3 regions of the Clostridium moutaii genome follow, and region 2 is predicted to be linked to each of the others. Evidence: riboswitches for the same ligand, from Rfam matches in the RefSeq annotation. Region 2 holds a riboswitch; each other region holds the start of a gene.
The links. Region 2 has a riboswitch for cobalamin ahead of AB8U03_RS16910 (DUF3870 domain-containing protein). Riboswitches for the same ligand answer to the same signal wherever they lie in the genome.

Region 1: it holds a riboswitch for cobalamin, as region 2 does, so the genes downstream of both, hemA (glutamyl-tRNA reductase) here and AB8U03_RS16910 (DUF3870 domain-containing protein) in region 2, are expected to answer to the same signal.
Region 3: it holds a riboswitch for cobalamin, as region 2 does, so the genes downstream of both, AB8U03_RS08655 (cobyric acid synthase) here and AB8U03_RS16910 (DUF3870 domain-containing protein) in region 2, are expected to answer to the same signal.

The regions. Positions count from the first base shown of each region.
Region 1 covers NZ_JBGEWD010000004.1:1,314-4,583, reverse strand. Annotated here, with positions in the region: gene AB8U03_RS05520 (glycosyltransferase family 39 protein) at 1-1,505, shown strand, start outside; cobalamin riboswitch at 1,646-1,813, shown strand; gene hemA (glutamyl-tRNA reductase) at 1,947-3,218, shown strand; gene hemL (glutamate-1-semialdehyde 2,1-aminomutase) at 3,219-3,270, shown strand, end outside.
Region 2 covers NZ_JBGEWD010000026.1:8,014-11,283, forward strand. Annotated here, with positions in the region: gene AB8U03_RS16905 (acetyl-CoA hydrolase/transferase family protein) at 1-961, opposite strand, end outside; gene AB8U03_RS16910 (DUF3870 domain-containing protein) at 1,267-1,587, opposite strand; cobalamin riboswitch at 1,704-1,884, opposite strand; gene clpB (ATP-dependent chaperone ClpB) at 1,914-3,270, opposite strand, start outside.
Region 3 covers NZ_JBGEWD010000007.1:29,870-33,139, reverse strand. Annotated here, with positions in the region: gene AB8U03_RS08665 (energy-coupling factor transporter transmembrane component T) at 1-667, shown strand, start outside; gene AB8U03_RS08660 (energy-coupling factor ABC transporter ATP-binding protein) at 664-1,389, shown strand; cobalamin riboswitch at 1,502-1,675, shown strand; gene AB8U03_RS08655 (cobyric acid synthase) at 1,827-3,270, shown strand, end outside.

The sequences.
Region 1 (3,270 bases), on a different contig from region 2:
TAAGTACAATTGTACTTGCCGTAGTATCCTTGTCCTGGGCAGTAGTCGTGGACCTGGTTCCTGCTCAGAACAGACCTTTCGTAGAAAGCAGTACAAATAACACTGTCATGGAGCTTATATTCGGACACAACGGATTGGAAAGGCTAAGCAGCACTAATGGCGGCATGGGCGGCGGCATGGGAAGAGGAAATGGAAACGCCCAGGGGGAAGCAAGAGGAAAATGGCAACAAGGACAAATGCAGGGCTTTGAAAATGGAAGCACCTCTGGAAGTGCCTCTGGGGCAGTATCTAAAAATGGAAATGCCTCAGAGAAAAGAGGAATACAGGGTTTCGGCGGAGCTGGTGGACCTGGCGGAGCTAATGGACTTTCAGGAAATTTTGGAGGCCAGACTGCAGCAGGTATTACAAGACTGTTCTCTAAAAATATTTTGTCGGATCAGATAGTTTGGTTTTTACCACTATCCATATTGGGATTTATTGCTGCAGCAATAGTAGAAAAGCTCAGGTTCCCCTTTGATAATAAAAGAAAATTGGATTTAATACTGTGGATCCTTTGGCTTGTTCCGGAATTTATATACTTCAGTTATACTAAAGGTCTGTTCCATCAGTACTATTTGACTATGATGGCTCCTCCAATTGCAGCTTTATCGGGTATAGGTCTTACTTCCATGTGGAAGCTGTATAAAGAAGGAAGTATAAAGAAATGGTTACTGCCTGGATCGCTTATTTTAGAAGGATTGCTGGATTTGCTTATGTTGTCCTATTTTAAGACTACTATACCTTCTGTAATTAAAGGTATAATCATAGCGGCTGTAGTGTTGTGCTTTGCTTCTTCTGTTTTGCTCATAATTTACAGGATAATGAAGAGAGAAAGTTTAAATCAAGGCAAGAATATAAATTTTGCCAAGGTGCTTGCCAGTCTTGCTTTTATAGGAATACTGATAACTCCTGCTATTGGATCTTCTGCTGCTGTAACTCATGGCGTAAATGGAAGCATGCCTGCTGCAGGACTGGAACTTCTATCCAGCAGTGGATCTGGCAGTGATATGATGAGGAGTCGTGGAAACAGCAGCCTCAACAGCGGAAACAAAAAGTTGATAGAGTTCCTTGACAGCCATGTTAAAAATGAGAAATATGCTCTTGTGGTTTCCAGCTCTAATACTGGTGGCAGTATAATACTTGAAAGCGGCAAAAGTGTGATGCCACTTGGTGGATTCTCAGGATCTGATAAAATACTTTCCTTAAGTGAATTCAAACAGCTTGTTAAAAAAGGTGAAATAAGATATGTACTTACAGGAGGAATGGGAAGAAATTCAGATGATATAATGAGCTGGGTTCAGAAAAACGGTAAAGCTGTTCCAGAAAGCCAGTGGAAGAATACCACATCTAATAATCAGCAAAATAAAAATGGTAATGGAACAGTCCAGAGCTCAGAAACAAATGAATTTGGAGGAATGGAAATGAATTCCCAAGCACTGTATGATTTACAAGGCACTGTAAAATAGGGAGGTTATGGAAAAATTTTGATGGGGGTCTGACCCCATTCCAAATTTTGGAACGGGGTCAGACCCCACACCACAAAGAATGTTTTTTCCCCACTAAATGAGAGTTGATTCTTTCCTTGATAATGTTATAATTAAGGTAAAATCTAATAATAAGTGTAGGTTAATTAAAAGGGAATCAGGTAAAATTCCTGAACTATCCTGTAGCTGTATTAGATGAATTTAAGTAATATAGGCCACTTGGGAAATGGGAAGGCATACTTAAATAATGAATCTTAAGTCAGAAAACCTGCCTATACTTTGCACCGTTAACTCTACAAGTGATAGAGGGGGCTTATATATTGATAAACTATTTTTACAGTAATATGTAATTAAATATTGATTACAAAAATCCTTTTAACACTTTGGTTAAAAGGATTTTTTTATTAAACGGGAGTGATAAAAATGGTACAGCTTATTGGAATAAAAAGTGAATGTAATATTGAAATCAGACAAAAGTTTTCTATTATAGCTTCAAAGCTGGAAGATAAATTAAAATGTCTCCATGAATTTCTGGGGAATGTTTTAATATTGAGTACCTGTAATAGAACAGAGATATATATGGATTCAAAATTTCAGAAGGAAGATTTAGTTAATATAGTATTTAAAGAATTGGATTGGGACATCAGACTTATTCCTTATACTTTTTATGCTAAAGACAGTGAGGCCATTAAACATTTAGTAGAGGTCAGCTGTGGGTTTCATTCAAAAATTCTGGGTGAAGATCAAATTTTAGGACAAATCAAGACCGCATATACTGCAGCGGTAAAAGCTAAAACTATAAAAGGCAGTCTTGAAAGGCTGTTTCAAAATGCAATAGCTTGTGGAAAGGAATTCAAAAGTATCTGTGAGATGTATAAGATACCTGTATCGGTTCCGTCCATAGTGGTAAGGGAAGCATTAAATAAAGGCTGTAAAAAGTATATGATAATTGGTTTCGGGGAAATCGGCAAGCTGGTGCTCAAGTATCTCGAAAGTTCCAATGCAGAAATGGTATATATTGTAGTCCGTGACTTGAATAAGATCAAAAATTTATGCTATGATTATAAATGGGTTAAATTTATAACCTTCAAAGAGAGAAAAAATTATTATAATAAGGTAGACTGTATCATAAGTTGTACTTCTGCACCTCATACAATAATTTTAAAAGAGGATATTCCATGGAAAAAATTACTTGTATTTGATTTGGCAGTGCCAAGGGATGTGGATACAGGTGTTTCGGATTTACCCCAGATCCAGCTCTATGATATTGACAGTATAAGCAAGATGGATGAAAGAAATAAAATCATGAGGAAAGAAAAGATGTTAAAATATAAATATATTGTGGATGACTATATAAACAAATTTATGGAATGGCAGGCTTTAGATGAACTTTCACCTGAAATACAAAAGATAAAAAAATATGGTGACGAAATCTGCAATAAAAGAATACAGACTTTTAAGAACAAAAGATATACAAAAGACAATGAAGTACTTGTAAGCACAATGATAAACAGCACTGCCAGAGTTTATGTGGACAGGGCAATAGAAGTGTTGAAGGAAGAAAAACTTAAAGGAAGAGAAGATGAGTGTCTGAAAATGATAAATAAAATATTTTTTCCTCCTAGCTATGATAATGATTTAAAGCAGGATTATGATAGTGATTTACAGCAAAATAAGGAATGGAGATGTAAATAGATGATAAGTGATGATATATTCAATGAGTCCAAATTATATATGCCTGGAGGAG
Region 2 (3,270 bases):
TTTTCTGTCCTGCTTCAGAAAAAGACACTGATGTAGCAGAGGCTACTGAAATCTTGCCTTCATCCATTAAATTAAATACTGAATCCTGTGCAACCTCAGTATATACCTGCAAATTGGTAAATCTGGATTCTTTTAATCCTTCAAGTACTGCATTTGCAACTGAACCAACTCCTGATTGAATTGGAAGTAAATTTTCTGGAAGCCTTCCCTGTTTAACTTCATTTTCAAGAAAATCTATCAGATTTCCCGCCATTCTTCTGCTTACATCACTTATAGGTGCAACCTTTCTGATATTATCCTTTATATCACTGAAAACTATGCATTTTATCTTTTTAGGATCCGAAACTATGTAATCGGTACCTATTCTGTCCCCTGCATGAATTATAGGTATTGGCTGTCTAAAAGGTGGCTTCTCAGGAACGTATACATCATGCATTCCTATAAGCGATACAGGCTGACTTTCATTTATTTCTACAATTACTATATCTGCATCTCTAACATAAGTAGGTGCATTACCCACTGATGTAGTTGGTATAATATATCCTTCTTCAGTTATACCCACAGCCTCAACTATTGCCACATCTATTTTTCCCATAAATCCATAATCTACCATTTGTGGTGACATACTGAGATGAGCATCTACATAATTAATTTCACCTGCATTAATGGCATTTCTAACATCTTTATGTGTCTGATACGGAAATCTCTTGTTAATTGCCCCAACTCTAGCCAATTCTCCATCAAGTTCATCACCTACAGAGGCACCTGTAAATAAATTTATTTTTATCTTAGCACCACTTTTTATCTTTTTTGCCAGTGCCATCGGTACAGATTTTGGATATCCTGAAAATGTAAATCCGCTAGTTCCTACAGTCATACCATCTTTTATAAGATCAGCTGCATCATTAGCTGTGCCTATATATTTCAAAAGGTCTTTGTTTTTTATTCTATCCGTGATCATGCTATCCCCTCTTCATTATAAATAATTGTTCTGTTTTTAAATTATTATTACCTTTAAAATTATTATTACCCTTAAACTTAAATAAATGCCTTAACTTTATAATTAATTCATACTATTAATACTAAAAATTTACATTCTCCTTTCTACTTTTTTCTTTCTTTCTTAACATATAGTTCATAAAAATATACATTTAAAAAACGACATCAGTGTACTCAAAAATACACTAATGCCGTGTTTTTTATTAATTCTGCATAAAGGGATCAACCTTTATGTTATAATAAAATGGCAATTTTGTTAAATTGTTTTTAATTCTCTTTGTTCATTATTATTTTATACCTTTCATAGCAGTTTATCAATACCGCTATAAAAGATTTTTTAGCCATTCCAAAGTAATTATCTTCTATATCCTCTACTATTTCTTTAACATTATTTAAATTCTTCCCTATTAATAAATTTTTTGCATATTTTTTGGCAGTATCGGTCACAAAGGAGCACTCCACATCCTGTATTTCGCCGGAACATCTATTTATAATAATTCCTATAACAATCTCATTGTAAATTTCGGTTGCAGTTATTCCCTTCGGAAGCTTTGCATATCCAGTAATAAATATGTTATTTTTCTTCAAAATATACACCTCAAATCTACATATTATTTATAGAACCTAATGTATTAATGATTTTACATTAAATTGTAAATATAACTTACAAATTTAAAGCATGTAATTTTCCTTCCCTCCGAAAGAATCAACATAGATATTAGGCAGGCTTCCTGGCTCAGATTCATTTTACTCCTTGGCCTTCCCAGATATATAATCCAGTGGCATAATAAAGTTTCATCCTCCATACAGTAGCGGCGGGCTGCAGTCTTTATACTTTTCCTTTTACTTATTAAATAAATAACACCCATTTAAATATTTAATCTTCAAAATATAGATTATTTGAAATAATAATCCTATATCTTGTCTATTTTAAATTTATCATCATAATCCACTCTTATATTACAACCTTCATAAATCTCCCCTTTAATTATCTTCTTGGCAATAGAAGTTTCCAGTACATTTTCCATGTATCTTTTTAAAGGTCTAGCCCCATAAACCGGATCATATCCTTCTTCTGCTATGATTTCCTTAGCTTTATCAGTTATTTCTATATAGATATTCTTATCTTTTAACCTACTTTCTATATCTTTTAAGAATATATCTATTATAATTTTAATTTCTTCTGTATTTAGCGGTTTAAACATTATGATATCATCCAACCTGTTTAAAAATTCAGGTTTAAATTTTAACTTCATATCATTCATTACTTTATCTCTTATATTTTTATCTATTCCCGTACTGCTCTTATTTTCCAGTAAATAGCTGCTTCCTATATTGGAAGTCATAATTATAATACAATTTTTAAAATCTACCACTTTGCCTTGATTATCCGTAAGTCTCCCATCATCCAGTATCTGAAGAAAAATATTAAATACATCATTATGAGCTTTTTCTATCTCGTCAAATAGTATTACGCTATACGGCTTTCTTCTAACTGCTTCCGTAAGCTGTCCTCCTTCTTCATAACCTACATATCCCGGAGGAGCTCCTATAAGCCTTGAAACAGAATACTTTTCCATATACTCCGACATATCTATTCTAATTATATTTTCCTCACTGTCAAACAAAGTTCTTGCAAGGGTTTTAGCCAGTTCAGTTTTACCTACACCTGTAGGCCCTAAAAATATAAATGATCCTATTGGTCTATTTGGATCCTTCATTCCCGCTCTTGCTCTTATTACAGCATCAGAAACTGCTTTCACAGCCTCCTTTTGTCCTACAACTCTTTTTGAAAGCTCACCTTCTAATTTAATAAGTTTTTGCCTTTCTCCCTCTACCAATCTGGATACAGGTATTCCCGTCCATTTAGATACTATCTGGGATATCTCCTTTTCTGTGACTTCTTCTTTGAGCATTGCACTTTCATTATTTTCTTTTATCAAATTTTCACCTGATGCTATTTCACTTTCCAGCTTAGGTATGACTCCATACTTCAATTCTGCAACTTTATTCAGATTATATTCTCTTTCTGCTTTTTCAATTTGTCCCTTTGCCTCATCCAATTGTTTTTTTAAATTCCTGACTCCCGTTATATTGGACTTTTCCTTTTCATATTTGGCAGTTAGTTCATTATCCTTATCTTTTAAATTATTCAGTTCTTTTTCTACTGTTTTAAGTCTTTCCACAGAAGCATTATCTTTTTCCTTCGATAATGCCTCTTTTTCAATTTTAAGCTGAAACAATTTTCTCCTGACATCATCCATTTCAGTT
Region 3 (3,270 bases), on a different contig from region 2:
CAATTTAAATCCTACAGTGAAATTGCTTTTTACCATTTTAAATATAATATTTTTATCTTTATCCAAGAGCTTTCACTATGTATTTCTGGTGGATGTATATTTCTTGTTAGTATTGAGCCTTTTGGATATAAGGGAAATAAAAAAAATATTGATTTTAAGTACAGCTGTGCCATTGTTTACTGTTGTAATGCTAATACCATCTATAATTATGGGAAATACGAGAAATAGCATATTGCTTATATTAAAAGTAGTTGGAACTATAATCTCCATAAATACTTTATCCTACACTACCAGCTGGCATGATATAATAAAAGCGTTAAAAAAGTTTTTTATACCAGATATTTTTATTTTAGTATTTGATATAACTTTAAGATATATTTATATTTTAGGAGAATTTGCACTAGATATGTTTTATTCTCTTAAGCTTAGGTCTGTGGGAAGAAATAACAATAAGTATTCTTCTATTTCAAAACTGATGGGGAGTTTGTTTTTAAAATCTAAAGAAATGGGGGATGAGATGTACTATGCTATGGAATGTAGAGGATTTACAGGGGAATACATCTCTCATGCAAAGTTTAAGTTTAAGTTTACAGATTTTTTATATTTAATAGTAAATATTTTTATTATAATTATGTATTTTTACATAACTGGGATGAGGTTAAGATGATAGAATTTAAGAAAGTATTTTTTAAGTATAAAGATGAAGAAGTTTTGAAAAATATAAATGTTAAAATAGCACAGGGAGATTCAGTGGCACTTATAGGGGCCAATGGAAGCGGTAAATCAACTTTTTTGAAACTATTGAACGGAATGATATTTCCTACAAATGGAAGCTACTATTTTAACAATTTAGAAATATCCAGCGATAAATTGGAACAAGGCAATTTTTCAAAGAAATTCCATAAAAAAATGGGATTTGTTTTTCAAAATTCAGATGCACAGCTTTTTTGTTCCAGTGTCTATGAAGAGGTGGCTTTTGGTCCAAGACAAATGGGCATGGATGAAATAGAAGTAAAAAAAAGAGTGGAAGATTGTTTAAATCTTTTAAATGTAAAGAATTTGGAAAATAAGGAGCCATATAATATAAGTGGAGGGGAGAAAAAGAGAGTTGCCATAGCTTCCGTACTTGCTCTTAATCCAGAAGTATTGGTTTTAGACGAACCTATGAGTGGAATAGATCCCAAAGGTAAAAAGTTTTTAAATAATTTATTTATAGAGTTAAATAAAGCTGGAAAAACTATAATATGTTCCACTCATGATTTTGAATATGTAAACGGACTTTTCAAACGTGTGTTGGTATTTTCGGAAGATCATTGTTTAATAAGAGATGATATTTATAATGAAGTAATTGAGGATAATGATTTTTTAATAAAATATAATATCAAGTGATTTTGGAGTTTAGGTGGAGATTGTCTATAAGGAGTATTTTCATCTAAATGGTAAAAATTTGCTTATATCTGTTGGTTGACATGAAAGCCGGATTATAATAAACTTAGACTATAATTAAATAAAAATTTTAGGTGCCTTATATAGGTGAAAAGGGAATACGGTTAAAATCCGCAGCAGCCCCCGCTACTGTATTTGATAATGAGTTTTGTTTTATCATTTTAGAATAAGAAGATAAAAACAAGCATTTATCATAAGTCAGGAAACCTGCCTAATTTATTTTGCTTTCGGAGGGGAAGAAACTTTTAGTATGATTGATTTCTCAGCACAAGCTGGGTTTTTATGTTAAAGGCAATGAGCTCTAGAGGCTCATTGCCTTTCGTTTTTATTTAAAAATAAATTTTTATTATACTTAAGAAGGTTAAGGAGGAGTAACCATTATGGCAAAAATTATGATTCAGGGAACAGGTTCTTCTGTTGGTAAAAGTATAATTGTTTCTGCTCTCTGCAGAATATTTAAACAAGATGGATATTCAGTATGTCCGTTTAAATCTCAAAATATGTCATTGAATTCATATATAACACTGGATGGCAAAGAAATGGGACGAGCTCAAGTACTTCAGGCTTATGCAGCTGGGTTGCAGCCAGAGTCCTATATGAATCCCATATTGTTAAAACCAACATCAGATAAAAAATGTCAGATAATAGTAAACGGCAAGGTATATGGAAATAGTACCGCAATGGAATATCACAATATGAAATTGGAATTTAGAGACATGCTTAAAAATCATTTTGAAAAAATGGAAAAAAGTTTTGAAATAATAGTTATGGAAGGTGCTGGAAGCCCTGCAGAAATAAACTTGAGGGACAGAGATATTGTAAACATGGGTATGGCAGAGATAGTAGATGCACCAGTGCTTTTAGCAGGTGATATAGATAAAGGGGGAGTATTTGCTTCTCTTGCAGGAACTATGTTATTTTTTACGAAGGAAGAAAAAAACAGGGTAAAAGGTACGATAATAAATAAATTTAGAGGAGATGTAGACATATTAAAGCCTGGTCTTAAAATGCTGGAGGATGTTATTAAAGTGCCGTGTATAGGAGTTATACCTTATTTTAATCTGGCATTGGAAGATGAAGATGGAGCTGTGGAATTTAACAAAAAGGTTACAGCACCTATAGATATAGCTGTAATAAAATTGCCTCATATATCCAACTTTACGGATTTAGATGCACTAAAAAGTGAAAATGATATTTCTGTAAGATTTATAACTTCCACAGAGGAATTTGGGAATCCTGATCTACTCATAATTCCTGGAAGCAAAAACACCATAGAGGATTTAATAAAAATCAGACAGTGTGGACTTGAAGCCTGTATTAAAAAATACAGTAATAGCGGAATTATAATAGGAGTATGCGGCGGCTATCAGATGCTTGGAAAGTCCATAAAGGATCCTTATGAGACAGAAACAGATGTAGGAGAAGTAGAAGGACTGGGACTTTTAGATATAGAGACTGTGTTTGAAAGGGAAAAAGTCACTACTAGAATAAAGGCTAGAAGTAATGTGGATTTTCCCATGACAAAAAATGATGGAGCTTTAGAAAAAAGGAAATTGGATGTATATGGATATGAAATTCATATGGGAATATGTAAATATGGTGCAGATGCAAAACCACTGTTTAAATTGATAGAAAAAAATAAGGAGAAGGTCAACATAGAAGATGGAGCTTTAAATGCAAAACAAAATGTATTTGGAACCTATATACATGGTATTTTTGATGCCATTGATTTTAGAGAATACATTGCAAACAGGATAAGAGAAAATAAGGGATTGAGTTATAAAAAATCAACAATCTATGAGGATCTTAGAGAAAAAGAAATAG